Regions from separate parts of the Streptomyces sp. NPDC086835 genome, predicted to be linked through region 2. Evidence: riboswitches for the same ligand, from Rfam matches in the RefSeq annotation. Region 2 holds a riboswitch; each other region holds the start of a gene.
What was found. Region 2 has a riboswitch for cyclic di-AMP ahead of ACIPJI_RS25515 (transglycosylase SLT domain-containing protein). Riboswitches for the same ligand answer to the same signal wherever they lie in the genome.
Positions count from the first base shown of each region.

Region 1: it holds a riboswitch for cyclic di-AMP, as region 2 does, so the genes downstream of both, ACIPJI_RS20835 (peptidoglycan DD-metalloendopeptidase family protein) here and ACIPJI_RS25515 (transglycosylase SLT domain-containing protein) in region 2, are expected to answer to the same signal.
Region 3: it holds a riboswitch for cyclic di-AMP, as region 2 does, so the genes downstream of both, ACIPJI_RS07425 (NlpC/P60 family protein) here and ACIPJI_RS25515 (transglycosylase SLT domain-containing protein) in region 2, are expected to answer to the same signal.

Region 1 is NZ_JBIVAU010000006.1:166,287-172,247, reverse strand. Features, by position in the region: gene ACIPJI_RS20855 (helix-turn-helix domain-containing protein) at 1-91, shown strand, start outside; gene ACIPJI_RS20850 (DUF6126 family protein) at 106-270, shown strand; gene ACIPJI_RS20845 (tyrosine-protein phosphatase) at 281-1,093, opposite strand; gene ACIPJI_RS20840 (alpha-galactosidase) at 1,292-3,382, shown strand; cyclic di-AMP (ydaO/yuaA leader) riboswitch at 3,894-4,055, shown strand; gene ACIPJI_RS20835 (peptidoglycan DD-metalloendopeptidase family protein) at 4,060-4,983, shown strand; gene ACIPJI_RS20830 (SGNH/GDSL hydrolase family protein) at 5,153-5,944, shown strand.
Region 2 is NZ_JBIVAU010000008.1:303,267-309,227, reverse strand. Features, by position in the region: gene ACIPJI_RS25520 (cellulose binding domain-containing protein) at 41-2,740, shown strand; cyclic di-AMP (ydaO/yuaA leader) riboswitch at 3,170-3,328, shown strand; gene ACIPJI_RS25515 (transglycosylase SLT domain-containing protein) at 3,333-4,217, shown strand; gene ACIPJI_RS25510 (hypothetical protein) at 4,849-5,091, shown strand; gene ACIPJI_RS25505 (helix-turn-helix transcriptional regulator) at 5,198-5,961, opposite strand, start outside.
Region 3 is NZ_JBIVAU010000002.1:275,532-281,492, reverse strand. Features, by position in the region: gene pcrA (DNA helicase PcrA) at 1-1,606, opposite strand, end outside; cyclic di-AMP (ydaO/yuaA leader) riboswitch at 1,847-2,009, shown strand; gene ACIPJI_RS07425 (NlpC/P60 family protein) at 2,011-3,165, shown strand; gene ACIPJI_RS07420 (hypothetical protein) at 3,252-3,605, opposite strand; gene ACIPJI_RS07415 (NlpC/P60 family protein) at 3,950-5,008, shown strand; gene ACIPJI_RS07410 (GNAT family N-acetyltransferase) at 5,111-5,863, shown strand; gene ACIPJI_RS07405 (response regulator transcription factor) at 5,880-5,961, opposite strand, start outside.

The DNA of each region.
Region 1 (5,961 bases), on a different contig from region 2:
CATCGCGGCGGCCGGCCCCGAGGGGGCGGAAATGCTGTTCGTGCACACCCTGCTGCAGGCCCCCGAACTACACCCCGTCCCTGACCGGTGAGGAACTCATCCCGCATGTCGTACGACCCCTTGGACAGGCGCACCACCGGCGACGAGAGCCCGCGTGAGGAGCGTTTCCCGCGCGGACTGGTGATCCGGCTCTTCGCCTACCTCATCGCCGGCCACGTCATCGCCGGGTTCCTCTACCTGCTGTTCCTGGTGGGCGGTCAGAACCAGTGACAGGCGGGGCTCAGCCCTGCTCGAGCAGCCGTTCCCGCAGACGCTCACGCGTCGCCGGGGACAGCCGCAGGCCCTCGGTGAGGTAGCGCTCCGTCGTGCCCCAGTTCTCCTCGATCGCCTCGAAGGCCGCGGCCAGGTACTCGGCACGGGCGTCGAAGAGCGGGCCGAGCAGCTCCATCACCTCGGGTGACATCGCGTCAGGACCGTTGCCGCTGCGCCGGACCTTGTAACGGCGGTGCGGGTCGTTGGACTTGAGGTAGTCCGCCTCGATGGCGTCGCGCTCCACGCCGACGGCGAGCAGCGACACCGCTATCGACAGGCCGGCGCGGTCCTTGCCCGCGGCGCAGTGCATCAGGGCGGGGACGCTGTCCTCGGCCAGGGCGTGCAGCACCCGGCTGTGCTCCGCCGTCCGCTCCTTGATGATCATCCGGTACGAGGCGATCATCCGTCCGGCGGCCTTGCCGTCCGCGAGGATCGACTTCAGCTGGTCCAGATTCCCGTCCCGGACCATCGTCCAGAACTCCGCGCCGTCCGCGGGATCGCTCAGCGGCAGGTTCACATTGCGCACTCCGGGCAGGTCGATGTCCGGCCCCTCGAGCTTCTGGTCCGCCGCGTTGCGGAAGTCGAAGATCGTGTGGAGGCCCAGGGTCGACAGGAACGCGGCGTCGGCCGCCGTCGCGTGTGCCAGGTGGCCGCTGCGGAAGAGCCTGCCGGGCCGCACCCGCCGCCCGTCCGTCGTCGGCAGGCCGCCCACGTCCCGGAAGTTACGGACCCCGGTCAGCTCGGGCTCTGTAGAGGGGACCTGCGGCAGCTGCTGCGTCACGGGGACTCCTTCGGAGGACAGTCGCCGGCGCTGTTCGCCGGGCGATGGCGCGGCCTCGACCATACGACACACGTGCATCGGCCGGTCATCCTGGCCGCCGGGCACGGTGGTTGGCGCCCCCACGCGCCGTTGCCACCGTGGGCCGCCCGGCGGATGATGTGCGGGCCTGTGCGGAGCTGTGAGTATCCGAGGGGTCAGATGATCGAGAACGTTGGCAAAGGGCGTACCTGGGTCCTCTCCGGGCCCACGAGCAGCTACGCCCTCCACCTCACCGACGCGGACGAGGTGGTGCACCTCCACTGGGGCGGGCGTATCCCGGCCGCCGCCGTGGAGGCCCTCGCGGCCGCGGGCCCGCCGCCGTACCGGCCCTTCGAGTCCCCGCTCGACGGCCGCGAGGAATACCCCGTCGAAGGCGGTCCGCGCTTCGTGCGCCCGGCGCTGTCGGTCAGGACCGAGAGCGTCCGCGGCACGGAATGGACCTTCGCCGGCTGGACCACCGAGGACGACGAGCTGAGGCTGCGCTTCCGCGACGAGCTGGTGGGCCTCGGCCTGACCCTCCACTACCGCATGCGCGGCGACAGCGACGTGATCGAACGCTGGGTCACCGTCGCACACGAGGGCACGGGCCCCGACCTCGAACTGCTCCGGGCCGATGCCGCCGCCTGGACACTGCCGCTGCGGGAGGCGTGGCGGCTCTCCCAGCTGCACGGCCGCTGGGCCGCCGAGTCCCGGCTCGTGCGCGACACGCTCCCGTACGGGGAGACGACGATCGGCAGCCGGCGCGGTCACACCGGTCACCAGCACCTGCCCTGGGTGGCCCTGGACGCGGAAGGCGCCACCGAGGAACACGGCGAGGTGTACGGCTTGGCCCTCGGCTGGTCCGGATCGTGGCGGATCTGCGTGCAGCGGCTGCCGGACGGGGCCGTACAGATCACCGGAGGGGCGGGGCACGACGACTCGGGGCTTCAGCGGCTCGCGCCGGGCGGGACGTACACCTCGCCCGTCTTCGCCGGCCTGTGGAGCGACGGGGGATTCGGCGGAGCGAGCAGGGCGTGGCACGCCTGGCAGCTGGCCCACGTGATTCCCGACGCCGGCCAGGTGCGGCCCGTGCTCTACAACTCGTGGGAGGCCACCGGCTTCGACATCTCGCAGCACCAGCAGTCGGCGCTCGCCCGGCGGGCCGCCGCTATGGGCGTCGAGCTGTTCGTCGTGGACGACGGCTGGTTCGGGCGGCGCACCGGAGACCGGTCCGGGCTCGGCGACTGGACACCGAACCCGGACCGCTTCCCCGGCGGGCTGGGGCCGCTGGCAGCCGAAGTGCACGCGCTCGGCATGAAGTTCGGCATCTGGGTGGAGCCGGAGATGGTCAACGAGGACAGCGACCTCTACCGGGCGCATCCCGACTGGGTCCAGCACCATCCGGGGCGGACACGGACCGAGTTCCGCAACCAGCTGGTGCTCAACCTCGCACGCGAGGACGTACGGGCGTACCTGTGGGAGCAGCTCGACACACTGCTCTCCGGAGCGCCGGTGGACCATGTGAAGTGGGACTTCAACCGCTGCTTCACGGATACGGGCTGGCCGGGGGAGCCGTACCCGCAGAAACTGTGGACCGAGCACGTCGAAGGCTTCTACGGGCTGCTGGACCGGCTGCGGGCGGCGCATCCCACGGTCGCCTTCGAGTCCTGCTCCGGCGGGGGCGGCAGGATCGATCTGGGGGTCCTCGCCCGCACCGACCAGGTGTGGACATCGGACAATACGGACCCGCTGGACCGGCTCGCCGTCCAGCACGGCTTCAGCCAGCTGCATCCGGCCCGGGTCATGGCGGCCTGGGTCACCGACAGCCCAGGCGTCCAGCTCAACGGTCGCCGCAGCAGTCTGCGCTTCCGGTTCGTGAGCGCCATGGCCGGGGTGCTGGGCGTCGGCGCAGACCTCTCGGCCTGGAGCGAGGCGGAGCTGGCGGAGGCGCGCGACTGGGTCCGGCTCTACAAGGAGATCAGGCCGCTGGTCCAGCACGGCGAGCTGTACCGGCTGCGGGCGCCGGAGGGCGGTCTCAGTGCCGTGCAGTACGTACGGGACGAGGAGACGGTGGTGCTCGCGCTGCTCCAGGCCCAGAGCTACGGGGAGCGGCCGCCGGCGCTCCGGCTGCGCGGCGTCGAGGCGACGGCGGCCTACGTGTGTGCCGACACCGGAGCGGTCCACCAGGGCGGGGTGCTGCTTCACCACGGAATTCACACCGGACTGAAGGGTGATTTCGACGCCACAGTGATCCGGCTCCGTCGGATGTGATCCACCGGCCTCAATTCGCCTTGCTCGTAAAGGGGGAGCGGGAATTGCGGAACGGGACCGGCAGCCGACGGCGACGGAAACCGGCGGAGCGCAGGAGGCGAGGAGAAGGAGTCCCTGGCCGGTCGGCCGGAAGTGACCGGTGTCACGGGCTTTCGTCGGCGGGCTGCGAAGTGGGGCAAGGGTGGCGGGTTTTGATGGGCAAGTGCGGGACTAGATGACTAAATGATGCTTCTGTCCGAATTGGATGGTTGCGTATAACGTGCCCCGTAAGAAGGGGAGATGGGTTCCGTCTCGTGAGCAGCGTCATATCCGTGACGTTCTGTGGCCGCGGCGCCGATGTGAATTCCGTTGCCGGCAAGGTAATTGGCCGTCTCTTGTCGACGGAGGGTGACCGCGAATCCGTGAAGACGGGGCGCCGGTCATTGATCGTGGAAAGTCGCGGCTTGTCCCACGCTGCCCGACTCGCCTACGGTCACGCTCAATCCGGACGGACCGCCTAATCCTGCCGCCGCCCGGAATTCGACCCTATCCACGCGTGGCAGGAGCGGGGGACCCAGGTAGTACGCCGCATCCGGACAATCCGGACGGCTTGGGGTGAAGTCGCACCGCGTGTGCGACCGGGCATCTCCAGCCCGAACCCGACAGCTCACCTCGTAGGCGCCGGAGAGGAATGCGCCATGCCCGCGAAGGGTAAGCACCGCCGTCCCAAGACCAACCCGATCACCCGCGGCTTCGTCGTCGCCGGTACGGGTGGCGCCGCCATCGCGCTCCCGCTGTTCGGCGCCACCACGGCCAATGCCGCCCCGGCGGAGGCTCCGGCCGTAGCGGAGAAGGCCGCCGCCGCCGCGGCCCCGGCCTCCGCGCCCGCGGCCGCTCCCGCCGCCAAGAAGGCTCCCAAGACGTACACGGTCGTCGCCGGGGACTACCTGTCGAAGATCGCCGCCGAGCAGGACGTCCGCGGAGGCTGGAAGCAGCTCTTCAACGACAACCGCCGTGTCATCGGTGCCGACCCGTCGCTGATCCACCCGGGTCTGGAGCTGACGATCGGCGCGAAGAACAAGGCGAAGAACGACCCGGAGCCCCGCTCCGAGTCCCAGACCCGCCCGTCCCGCGACGACTCGCGGTCCGCCGCGCCCAAGGCCGAGGCTCCGCAGGCCAAGGCTCCCGCCAAGGAGGCCGCGACCACTTCGTCCGGTTCCGGCTTCAGTGCCCCCGTCGACGCGGGCGTCACCACCCCGTACCGGGCCTCCGGTGCCATGTGGTCCAGCGGCTACCACACCGGTGTCGATTTCGCCGCCCCCTCCGGCAGCTCCGTCAAGGCCATCGGCGCGGGTACCGTCGTCTCCGCCGGCTGGGGCGGTGCCTACGGCAACGAGGTCGTCATCCAGCACACGGACGGCACCTACTCGCAGTACGCCCACCTCTCCTCGCTCGCCGTCTCCAGCGGCCAGTCGGTGACCGGTGGTCAGCAGATCGGGCTGTCCGGTTCCACCGGCAACTCCTCGGGTCCGCACCTGCACTTCGAGGTCCGCACCGGCCCCTCCTACGGTTCGGACATCGACCCGCTGGCCTACCTGCGCCAGCACGGCGTCTCCCTCTGAGTCGTCCGGCCGCACACCGCCCGCAGGTGAGTCCCCGTTCCGCATCAGGCGGAGCGGGGGCTTCCGCGTATTCCGGCCTGCCGGAATTTGACGGGTGGTAAAGATCACGGCGCGTCAACCCCTCCTTACGGTCGCGTAGGTCACATCCGTGAAGGAAAGATGTGCTCCCGTGGCAGACGATTCGAGAACAGAGAACAGTGGCGTATTCGGGTCGTACGCGGCGATCGGTGACAGCTTCACCGAAGGCGTGGGGGACCCGGGGCCCGACGGGAGATTCGTCGGATGGGCGGACCGGTTCGCCGTCCTGCTCGCCGACCGGAGGCCGGAGCACTCCTTCCGGTACGCCAACCTCGCCGTACGCGGCCGCCTCCTCGACCAGATCGTCGAGGAGCAGGTGCCGAGGGCGCGCCAACTCGCGCCGGACCTGGTGACCTTCTGCGCCGGCGGCAACGACATCATCCGGCCCGGCTCCGACCCCGACGACGTCGCGGAACGCTTCGAACGCGCGGTGGCCGACCTGGCCGGCTCCGTCGGCACCGTCATGGTGACCACCGGTTTCGACACCCGGGACGTGCCGGTCCTGCGGCATCTGCGCGGCAAGATCGCCACGTACACCGCCCACGTACGGGCCATCGCCGACCGCTACGACTGCCCCGTGCTGGACCTGTGGTCGCTCAAGTCCGTCCAGGACCGGCGTGCTTGGGACGCCGACCGGCTCCACCTGTCACCCGAGGGGCACACCAGGGTCGCGCTGCGCGCCGCTCAGGTCCTCGGGATCGAGGTGCCCGCCGATCCCGACCAGCCGTGGCCGCCGCTGCCCCCGCGCGGGACGCTCGAGGTGCGCCGGGACGACATCCAGTGGGCGCGCGAGTATCTGGTGCCCTGGATCGGGCGGCGGCTCCGCGGCGAGAGCTCCGGCGATCATGTGGAGGCCAAGCGCCCCGACCTGCTGCCCCTCTGAGGCGCACTGCGGTCCGG
Region 2 (5,961 bases):
ACCGCCGCCCTCGGCGGTCCTGCTCGGAGAGGACGTTTCCGTGCGCAGAAGCGCCAGACCACTAGCTGCCTTACTGGCGGCGTTCGCCCTGACGGCCGGGCTGTTCACCGCAGGCAGCCCGGCCGCGGCACGCTCGGGCGAAGCCGCCCCCGCCGCCGAACCATCCGATGTGTCGACGGCCGCGGACACCTACACCTGGAAGAACGTGCGCATCGACGGCGGCGGCTTCGTGCCGGGCATCGTCTTCAACCGCTCGGAGAAGGACCTCGCGTACGCCCGCACCGACATCGGCGGCGCCTACCGCTGGAACGAGGCGGGCAAGGAGTGGACCCCGCTGCTCGACTGGATCGACTGGGACCGATGGGGCTGGACCGGGGTCGTGAGCCTCGCCTCCGACACGGTGGACCCGGACAAGGTGTACGCCGCCGTAGGCACGTACACCAACAGCTGGGACCCCACCAACGGCGCCGTCCTGCGCTCCTTCGACCGGGGCGCCAGCTGGCAGGCCACCACCCTGCCCTTCAAGCTCGGCGGCAACATGCCCGGCCGCGGCATGGGCGAGCGGCTCGCGGTGGACCCCAACAAGAACTCGGTGCTCTACCTCGGCGCCCCCAGCGGCCACGGGCTCTGGCGGTCCACCGACTCGGGGGTGACCTGGTCGAAGGTGACCGCCTTCCCCAACCCCGGCAACTACGCCCAGGACCCGACCGACACCAGCGGCTACGCGAACGACAACCAGGGCGTCGTGTGGGTGACGTTCGACGAGCGCTCCGGCAGCGCGGGCAGCGCCACACAGGACATCTACGTCGGAGTCGCCGACAAGGAGAACACCGTCTACCGCTCGACGGACGGCGGTGCCACCTGGTCGCGGCTCGCCGGACAGCCGACGGGCTATCTGGCCCACAAGGGCGTCCTCGACTCCGCGACCGGTCATCTCCATCTGACCCTGAGCGACACCGGCGGCCCGTACGACGGGGCCAAGGGCCGTATCGCGCGCTACGACACGGCGACCGGCGAGTGGAAGGACACCAGCCCGACCGCCGAGGCCGACACCTACTCCGGCTTCAGCGGGCTGAGCGTGGACCGGCAGCGGCCCGGCACCCTGATGGCCACGGCCTACAGCTCCTGGTGGCCGGACACGCAGATCTTCCGCTCCACGGACAGCGGCGAGACCTGGACCAGGGCCTGGGACTACACCAGTTACCCGAACCGCTCCTTCCGCTACACGCAGGACGTCTCGTCCGTGCCCTGGCTCTCCTGGGGCGCCAACCCGTCCCCGCCCGAGGTCACGCCCAAGCTGGGCTGGATGACGGAGGCGCTGGAGATCGACCCGTTCGACTCGGACCGGATGATGTACGGCACGGGAGCCACCATCTACGGCACCGAGAATCTGCGGACCTGGGACTCCGGCGGCCGGATCACCATCACGCCCATGGTGAAGGGGCTCGAGGAGACGGCCGTCAACGACCTGGTGAGCCCGCCGTCGGGCGCGCCGCTGCTGAGCGCCCTCGGTGACATCGGCGGCTTCCGGCACACCGACCTCGACGCCGTGCCGCCTCTGATGTTCACCTCGCCGAACCTCTCGTCGACCACGAGTCTGGACTTCGCGGAGGCGGCGCCCGCGACGGTCGTACGGGTCGGCAACGCCGACGCCGCCCCGCACATCGGCTTCTCCACGGACAACGGGGCCACCTGGTTCCAGGCCTCGCAGCCTTCGGGCGTGACGGGCGGAGGCACGGTCGCCGCCGCCGCGGACGGCAGCGGTTTCGTCTGGAGCCCGGACGGCACCGGCGTGCACCACACCACCGGGTACGGCAGCTCGTGGAAGGCGTCCACGGGGATCCCCGCCGGCGCGACGGTGGAGTCGGACCGCGAGAACCCGAAGAAGTTCTACGGGTACAAGGCCGGCACCTTCTACGTGTCGCAGGACGGCGGAGCCACGTTCACCGCCAGGGCGTCGAGCGGTCTGCCGCACGAGGGCAACGTCCGTTTCAAGGCCGTGCCCGGCGCGGAGGGTGACGTGTGGCTCGCGGGCGGCACGGCCTCAGGGACGTACGGACTGTGGCACTCGACCGACTCGGGTGCGACCTTCCGGAGGATCGAGGGGGTCGAGCAGGCGGACGCCGTGGGCTTCGGCAAGGCGGCTCCCGGCGCCTCGTACCAGACGATCTTCGTCAGCGCGAAGATCGGCGGGGTGCGCGGCATCTTCCGGTCCACGAACGGCGGCGCCGACTGGACGCGGATCAACGACGACGCGCACCAGTGGGGCTGGACCGGCGCCTCGATCACCGGCGACCCGCGGGTCTACGGGCGGGTGTACGTGTCGACCAACGGGCGCGGCATCCAGTACGGCGAGTCGTCGGACGGTGGCGGCACCGATCCCGGTCCGGGTCCCGACCCGGACCCGCCGGGGGACGCGGGGTGCTCGGTCGCTTACAAGATCACCAACCAGTGGTCCGGTGGCTTCCAGGCCGATGTGACGCTGACCAATACGGGCAGCGCCGCCCTGGACGGCTGGCAGCTGCGCTGGAGCTTCCCCGACGGGCAGAAGGTCGGCCAGATGTGGAACGCCGCCCACCGGCAGAGCGGTGCAGAGGTGACGGCCGAGAACGTCTCCTGGAACGGAAAGGTGGCCGTCGGCGCGTCGGTGTCCTTCGGATTCACCGGCAGCTGGTCGGGCCGCAACACCGCACCGGCCGCCTTCGCCTCGGGCGGTGAGACCTGCACCACACGGGGCTGAGGGGTGAGGCCCGGGTCCTGGCCGGCGGGCGTGCCGCCCAGGACCCGTGGCCGATCGGCCCCCTCTGGAGGGCGCGTTCGGCGCGTGATGTCCGGTATGGCTTGTTTTACCGTCTTGTTTGTTAAGTCTAATTGGGTCTTAATATTGCGAGTTGGCGCCCTTGGGACGCTTTGGCGGTCCCGGTGGTTGTACAGGGAGTCCGTGATGTCGGTCACCTGCCCGGCAGCCGGGGAGAGAGGGCCGGAAGGGGTACTTCCCTTTCCCGGGAAGGGCTTTGAGTTTCTTGACGCGGAACCGACAATTGAAAAGCCGTGCACGGAAGCCTCATTCGGATTGTGATGTGGAATTCGGCACTTGTTTCGCGAGGACGCTCTCGTTTACGGTCACCGTCAATCCGGGTGGACCGCCGAATCCTGCCGCCGTCCGGAATCCGCAACCGCACTCACTTCACGTACGGCAGGAGCGGGGGAACCAGGTAAGTCGCCGAACCGGAATCCGGAACGGCTCGGGGTTAAGTCGCATTCACCTGCGGCCGGGCATCTCCAGCCCGAACCCGACAGCTCACCTCGCAGGCGACGGAGAGGAATTGGCCATGCCCGCAAAGGGTAAGCACCGTCGTCCCAAGTCCCGTTCACTGACCCGCGGATTCGTCGCAGCCGGCACGGGCGGCGCCGCGCTCGCCCTGCCGCTCCTGGGCGGCACCGCTGCTCAGGCGGCACCCGCCGCGGCCCCCGTCGCGGCGGAGCGGACCGTGGCCACCGCCACGACCGTCGCCGCGGCCGCGCAGGCCGTCGCGCAGAAGGCCGGCACCGTCACGTATTCCGTGGTCGCCGGTGACTCGCTTTACAAGATCGCCGAAGACCATTCCCTGAACGGCGGCTGGAAGCAGCTCTACAAGGACAACCGGAAGGCCGTCGGAGCGGACCCGGCGCTGATTCACCCCGGTCTCGAGCTGACGATCGGCGCCAAGGCCAAGGCCGAGGCCGAGCCCAAGGCGAAGCCGCAGGCCAAGGCGAAGGCCGCCCCGAAGGCCGCGGAAGAGGCCGAGGCGTCCGAGAAGGCCGAGCGCGCCGCCGACACCGCCCGCGCGGACCGCTCCGAGCGCAAGGCCGCTCCGGCGGCCCAGGCCGCCGCGGCCCCCGCGAAGCCGGCCTACGCGAACAACCTCGACGGCTGGATCCGCGAGTCGCTGGACATCATGGGCCGGCACGGCATCCCGGGAAGCTACGAAGGCATCCACCGCAACATCATGCGTGAGTCCTCCGGCAACCCGCTGGCCATCAACAACTGGGACATCAACGCCATCAACGGCACGCCCTCCAAGGGCCTGCTCCAGGTCATCCAGCCCACCTTCGACGCCTACCACGTCGAGGGCACGTCCTTCGACCTGTTCGACCCGGTCGCCAACATCACCGCCGCGTGCAACTACGCCGCCGACCGGTACGGCTCGATCGACAACGTGAACGGCCCCTACTGACGGGACCCGCGCGGCGACCGATGAGCCGCCTCCACCTGACGGGCCGGTGCCCGGAACGCCCCACGGCGTTCCGGGCACCGGCCCGTGGCCGTGTCCGGACTTCGCCCGTGCATGCTCGCGCGAGGCCCGCATGTGGCCGCGCGAGGCCCGCAGCGGGTGCTCTGCCCGAGGGCGCACGAGCTCCGTCCGTGGCCCGCCCGGCACCCTGGAACCGCGGTCACGGCCGCTAGGAGGCGGCTCCAGCGGCTCTCGAGCGGCTCCCGAGGTGCCGTGTGCCATCGTGGAGGCGACGGCTCCGGCGGACGATGGCGCGTTGATGTGCCGCGCCGATGCCGACGGGATGCGGTGCGAACACACCGCCGACGGGCCGAGTGCAACGGCCGTGCGGCCGAAAGGCGCAGGTCACAGGCGTTCGGGAAGCGCGCGGGACGCGCCGGGCGACCCGGCACGCGCGCCCGGCGGCGCCAGGCAACTCCCTGCCGTGCAGCTTCCTGGCCTGGCTGAATACGGACAGCCGGCCCCTCCCGGTGATTACCTCTTGTCAGGCGCCGGACGGAAGCAACGGACCGGCCGCCACAGGACACCGGAACGGAACGTACGCCGCACCCGTACTCACGAATGGAGACACTCCATGTCCCGTGCCACCCGTTGTACCGCCGCCGCATCCGCCGTCGCCGCCGCGTTCCTGGGCGGCATCCTGCTGGCCTCCCCGGCGCAGGCGGCCGAGGCGCCGCGGACGGCGCCGGCCTCCGCGGACGACTTCGTCTGGCCGACGCCGCCGGACCTGCCGGACGACGTGGTGTGGCCCTCCCTGCCTTCGCTTCCCGGCCTCCCCGGGCGGCCGGGCGCGCCCGACGACTTCGTCTGGCCGTAACCGCACCGGAGCCGACGATGACGACAGCGATGACGACAACGACGAGGAACCCCGGTTCCGCGAGGACCGTCGCGGGCACCGTGCCGGCGGCCCGCGGGGACCGGCGTCAGATCCACTCCCGCCGGGTGGCCTGCACGCCGGCCTCGAACCGGCTGGACGCCCCGAGCCGGTCCATCAGTTCGGCCACGATGCGCCGCTCGGTGCGCACACCGATGCCCAGCGCCCTCGCCACGGCCTCGTCGGTGAGTCCGGTGGCGAGCAGCTGGAGCAACTTGCGCTCCTGCGGGGTCAGTCCGCCGGCCCGGCAGACCGGGGCGTCCATGGGGCTCGCGTGCTCCCAGTACGCCTCGAACAGTGCCCGCATGGCGAGGACCACCGGGGGACTGCTGAACAGCAGTGCCGAGGGCTGTGCCTGGCCCGGGAGGCCGGCGACGATCGCGGCCGAGGTGTCGACGATGAGCAGCCGCATCGGCAGGGTCGGCGAGGTCCGTATCTCGCTCTGCCGCTCCGCCATCCACTGGGCGTGCGCCTTGGTGACACGGTCGTTGGCGACACTGTCCAGATAGATGGAACGGAAGCGCACACCTCGTGCGAGCGCCCGCTCGTTGAGGGGCCGGCCCGCCTCGACCGATCCCTCGGTGAGGGTGTTGTCGGGGTGGAACGCGAGAGACTCCCGCGTGCAGGACTCGGCGAGGGCCTCCAAGCGGATCCGGATGTCGTCGACGTTGTCGAGATACTCCGTGCCGTCGAGGTTCCCGGCCCAGCCGGAGGCGGTGTATTCGGCGGCGAGCGCGGCGAGGGCGGCACGGTTCTGCTCGATCCGCTGCTGGCGCCAGGCCAGTTCACGTTCTTCCCGCTGGAGCAGGACCT
Region 3 (5,961 bases), on a different contig from region 2:
GCAGCTCCTCCATCAGCACGTTGAACCGCTTGACCGCGTTGGCCGAGCGGGCCGCCATGCCGTACGCCTCGTCGACGCGGCGCAGCGCCTGCGGGAAAGTGATCTTCTCGCGCAGCGCGAGGGCGTCGATCATCGCCTCCGCACGCTCGCCGATGCCGCGCTTGGGCACGTTCAGGATGCGGCGCAGCGGGACGTTGTCCTCGGGGTTGGCGAGGACCCGCAGGTAGGCCAGCACGTCGCGGACCTCCTTGCGCTCGTAGAAGCGGACACCGCCGACGACCTTGTAGGGCAGGCCGACGCGGATGAAGATCTCCTCGAAGACACGCGACTGGGCGTTCGTGCGGTAGAAGACGGCGACGTCGCCGGCCTTCGCCTCGCCCGCGTCCGTGAGCCGGTCGATCTCGTCCGCGACGAACTGGGCCTCGTCGTGCTCCGTGTCCGCGACATAGCCGGTGATCTGGGCGCCGGCGCCTGCGTTCGTCCACAGGTTCTTGGGGCGACGGGACTCGTTGCGCTCGATGACGGCGTTGGCGGCGGAGAGGATCGTCTGGGTGGAGCGGTAGTTCTGCTCCAGCAGGATCGTCGTCGCGTCCGGATAGTCCTCCTCGAACTGGAGGATGTTGCGGATGGTCGCGCCGCGGAAGGCGTAGATCGACTGGTCGGCGTCACCGACGACGCACAGCTCCGCGGGCTCCAGGTCCTCGTACCCCTTGCCCACCAGTTCGCGCACGAGCGTGTACTGAGCGTGGTTGGTGTCCTGGTACTCGTCGACGAGGACGTGCCGGAACCGCCGCTGGTAGTGCTCGGCGACGTCCGGGAACGCCTGGAGCAGGTGGACGGTGGTCATGATGATGTCGTCGAAGTCCAGGGCGTTGGCCTCGCGCAGCCGCGCCTGGTACATCCGGTACGCCTCGGCGAGCGTCTTCTCGAATCCGTCGACCGCCTGGTCGGCGAAGGTCTCCTCGTCGATCAGCTCGTTCTTCAGGTTCGAGATCTTGGCGCTGAAGGACTTCGGCGGGAACTTCTTCGGGTCGAGGTCGAGATCGCGGCAGACCAGCGACATCAGGCGCTTCGAGTCCGCCGCGTCGTAGATCGAGAACGACGAGGTGAAGCCCAGCTTCTTGGACTCGCGGCGCAGGATGCGGACGCAGGCGCTGTGGAAGGTCATGACCCACATCGCGTTGGCGCGCGGGCCCACCAGCTGCTCGACGCGTTCCTTCATCTCGCCGGCGGCCTTGTTGGTGAAGGTGATCGCCAGTATCTGGCCGGGGTGGACCCGGCGCGTGCCCAGCAGGTGGGCGATGCGATGGGTGAGCACCCGGGTCTTGCCGGAGCCGGCGCCGGCCACGATGAGCAGCGGTGACCCTGTGTGCACGACGGCGGCGCGCTGCTGCTCGTTCAGCCCGTCGAGCAGGGCGGCGGGGTCCACGACGGGGCGCGGGGCGCCGTCGCGGTAGTACCCGTCGCGGGCCGGAGGCACGTCGAAGGCGCCCTGGAAGAGGTCGTCCGGAAGCTGCTCCGGAGCCGGGTCCTCGGGCGGCGGCGGGGGCCCGTCCGCGTCGGGCCGGAGGTCCGCCAGGAAGCTGTCGTCAAAGAGGCTGCTCATCGCTTAACGAGTCTAGGCGGCCGGACCGACAACCGTGGCCGCACCGGCACACCGGCGGACGCCACGGTAGGTGACAGGGCGGATCCGCCGGGCGACCGGCGGACGGGCAGGCGACCCGCCACCGAAAAGGTCACGAAAATGTATCGGACATATCGAACATCAACCTTCACAGCAGGCGCACGAGTTGGCTAGCGTGCTCGACCAGGCGGCCCGCACCCCTCCCGGCGAACCACGCCGAACGGGCGGCCTGCGCCGAATCCGGGCTCCTCCCGAGGGAGTTCGGAACCGGGGACCCACCAAGCACCACCGGGGTGAATCGGACCGTGCCCCGCTCGGTCCGTAGGGCGTCTTCCGTTCGCCCGAACCCGACAGCTAACCCGGTAGGCGGTCCACGGAAGAAGGAGATGCCGGCGTTGGCGTCGCATCGCAAGACCCGCAGCCGTACCGCAAAACCGTCCACCGCCGTCGGATTCACCACGGCCGCCCTCGCCGGTGTGACACTGCTCTCCACCCAGAGTGCCACCGCCGCGCCGTCCGACCCGAAGCCCAGCATCGAAGAGGTGCAGAAGAAGGTCGACGACCTGTACCGGCAGGCGGGCAGCGCGACGCAGGAGTTCAACAAGGCGAAGGAAGCCACGGCGGAGAAGCGCCAAGAGGTCGACCAGCTGCTCGACGAGGCCGCCAAGCGCACGGAGAAGCTGAACGAGTCCCGCCGCGCCCTCGGCAACTACGCGGCGGCGCAGTACCGCACCGGTTCCGTCACCCCCACCGCCGCGCTGATGTTCGCGGACAGCCCCCAGGCGTACTTCGACCAGACCCAGCTGATGGACCGGATGACGGACCAGCAGCGCAGGGCCGTCAGTGAGTACGAGACCGAGCGGGCCGCGGCCGCGAAGCAGCGCGCGGAGGCCACCAAGCGCCTCGAGTCCCTCACGGACTCCCAGGAGGCCCTGCGCACCAGCAAGCAGACGGTGCAGACCAAGCTCGCGGAGGCACGCGCCCTGCTCTCGAAGCTGACGGCGGAGGAGAAGGCACGCCTCGCCGCGATCGAGCGGGAGAAGGAAGAGGAGGCGCGCCGCAAGGCCGAGGCCAAGGCGAAGGCGGAGGCAGCCGCCCGGGCGGAGGCCGAGCGGCAGCAGCAGGAGCGCGAGACCACCCCGGACACGGGCACCACCGATCCGGGCACCGGCACCGACGACGGCACGTACGCGGCCAAGGCGGACAAGGTCCTCGCGTTCGCCCGTGCCCAGATCGGCAAGCCGTACGTCTGGGGCGCGACGGGCCCGAGCTCCTACGACTGCTCCGGCCTCACCGCGGCCGCGTGGAAGGCGGCGGGGGTGGACCTGCCGCGCACCACCTGGGACCAGGTGAAGGTCGGCACCCGTGTCGAGACGGCCGACCTGCTCCCCGGCGACCTGGTCTTCTTCTACGACGACATCAGCCACGTCGGCATCTACATCGGCGACGGCAAGATGATCCACGCGCCCAAGCCGGGCACGAACGTCCGCGAGGAGTCCATCTACTACATGCCGATCTACGGCAGCGTCCGCCCCGCCTGAAGCCCTGCGGGGCCGACGCGGGGTGCCCCGGCGCACCGGTGCCCGGGCGGCCGAGCCGCCCGGGCACCGTCATGTCCGCGCTCGGGTCAGGTCCAGAGCGTGGCGATGAAGATGTTGGCCAAGGTCAGGCCGCCCACCGCGCCGAAGAGCGCCTTGTCGACCTTCTCCTCGTCCCTCTTGACGTACACGAGGCCGAGGATCACGACCAGCACCGCCAGCTTGATGCCGATCTTGAGGTTGTTGACCGTCTGGTCGTCCGCCTGGTTCAGACCCACCAGGGCCACACCCGTGACCAGCATGGTCAGCGCACCGTGCAGCATCGCGGGGCTGAAGCGGGCGGTGCCCTCGCCCATCGCCTTCATCTGGGTCAGGAACCCGCCCAGCAGCGAGGCGATGCCGATGATGTGCAGTGCGACGAAGACATTGATGAGTACGTCCATGGGCCGGAGCCTAGCTGGGCCCATACCACCGTCAGCCGGGCAGGTGGCCCTGTCCGCGGCATCGGTCCAGGGACCGACGCGATGCGCGTCCGCGACGACGGACGGCCGTTCATCAACGGTTGCCGGACGCCCATTTCCGGAGATTTACGGTCGTTGTGTCCCGCCCCCGTCGACGCGGTCGTAGCGTCCTGCGCCAGGTGGCCGACTCCCCGCGAGCCGTCGCACAGCCGGACGGCACTCGGCCACCACCGCCGGAAGGTCCTGCGGCGGACCGCTCCCCCTGTGCGGCCCGCCGCCGGACGCAAGTGCGGCGGCAGGGACGACGGAAGGACGTGGAAGCCCTCGTGGCAGCACACCGGGAACACCGAAAACCCCGTGAACGCCGGCTCGACGGACCGGCCGCCCGTACCGCGCTCACGCTCGCCCTGGCGGGCGCGGCGGCCACGACAGCGTTCGACGGCACGGGGCACGCGGAGCCGGGCCTCACCCCGGCGCAGATCCAGGCCAGGGTCGACAAGCTGTACCAGGAGGCGGAGGTCGCCACCGAGAAGCTCAACGGAGCCAAGGAACGGGCGGAGAGCGCCCGCAGATCGCTGGACTCGCTGCGCGACGAGGCGGCGCGCCGGACCGACAGCCTCAACACCTCCCGTAACGCCCTCGGTTCCCTCGCCACCGCCCAGTACCGCGACGGCGGCATGGATCCCGGTCTGCGGCTCGCCCTGACCTCCGCCCCGGAGGAGTACCTCCGGCGCGCCGCTCTCGCGGAACGGGCCGGAGCGCTGCAGGCCGCCGCGGTCTCCGACGTGCGGCGGCAGTTGAGGGAACTCGCACAGCTCAGGGCCCAGGCCGGTGACCGGATCGCCGAACTCGAGGCGCGCCGCAAGGAACTGGCCGGCCACAAGGCCGCCGTGCGGAGCAAACTCGCCGCCGCGGAACGCCTGCTGGCCAGGCTGACCGCCGAGCAGCGGGCCCGGTACGAAAGCGGCGCCGAGTCAAACGGACCTGCGCGGGCGGACCGCGCCGGCACTCCGCGCGGCACCCTGAAGGCCCCGAACAGCCGCGCGGCGCAGGCCGTCGCCTACGCGTACGGAGCGATCGGCAGGCCCTACGTGTGGGGGGCGACGGGCCCCGGGTCCTACGACTGCTCCGGGCTGACGCAGGCCGCCTGGCGTTCCGCCGGGGTCTCCCTGCCGCGCACCACCTACACCCAGATCAACGCCGGAGCGCGGGTGCCCCGTTCCCGGATGGCGCCGGGCGACCTGGTCTTCTTCTACTCCGGCGTCTCGCACGTCGGCCTCTACATCGGCGGCGGGCAGATGATCCACGCCCCGCGCCCCGGTGCCCCGGTGCGGGTCGCGCCGATCGACCGGATGCCGTTCGCGGGAGCGACCCGCCCCGCGTGACCCGGCCGGGCACGGCGGCCCGGCACCAAACCGGTTGCCCGTTCCCCGGGCCGGTGCCACGATCCCGGGGTCCGTTCCAGCCCCGACCAGCAGGAGCCGTACGTGGACCTCGACGTCCAGAACTATGTGCGCACGCTCGCACTCCGCTCACGAGGCCACGTACGTGTGGGCCCCTTCACGGTGCGCTACAACGCCGACTGGCCCATCCCGCCCGTCAATTACGCCGTCCCCGACCACGCCGCCAGCCCGACGGCGGACGACATCAGGGCACTGGTCGAGGTGTTCCGCGAGAAGGACCGGCTGCCGCGTCTGGAGTTCCTGCCGTCCTGCGCACCGGACGTCGAACCCGCCCTGCTGGCGGCCGGTTTCACGGTCGAGCGCCGCGCACCGCTGCTCGCCTGCTCCCCCGACGCGCTCGTCACACCGCCGGTACCGGGCATCACCTTCACCGTCGTGTCGGACGAGGCCGGTTACCGGGCCGCGGCCGGGGTGCAGCATGCCGGATACGGCTTCGAGGGCGAGGCGACGGACGGCGAGGTCGGCGCGCTGCGCAGCGTGGTGGAGGGCGGCGGGGTCGCGGCCCTCGCCACGGACGACACCGACGGCACCCCGGTCGCGGCCGGCAGCTGCTCGGTCCCTGTCGACGGTCTCTGCGAGCTGACAGGCCTCGCGGTCGCCGCGACCCACCGCCGCCGGGGCATCGGCGCGGCGTTCTCCGCGTTCCTGACCGCGAAGGCCTTCGACGCCGGCTGCCGGACCGTGTGGCTGGAGCCCGGCGACGCGGACGTCGAACGGGTCTACGCCGCCGTCGGCTACGTCCGGGTCGGCAACAAGACCGACATGTCCCTGATTTGACGCAGCGGCCGGCGCGTCACACCAGGCGGCGTGCCGTCGCCCACCGGGTGAGTTCGTGCCGGTTGGACAGCTGAAGCTTGCGCAGCACCGCGGACACG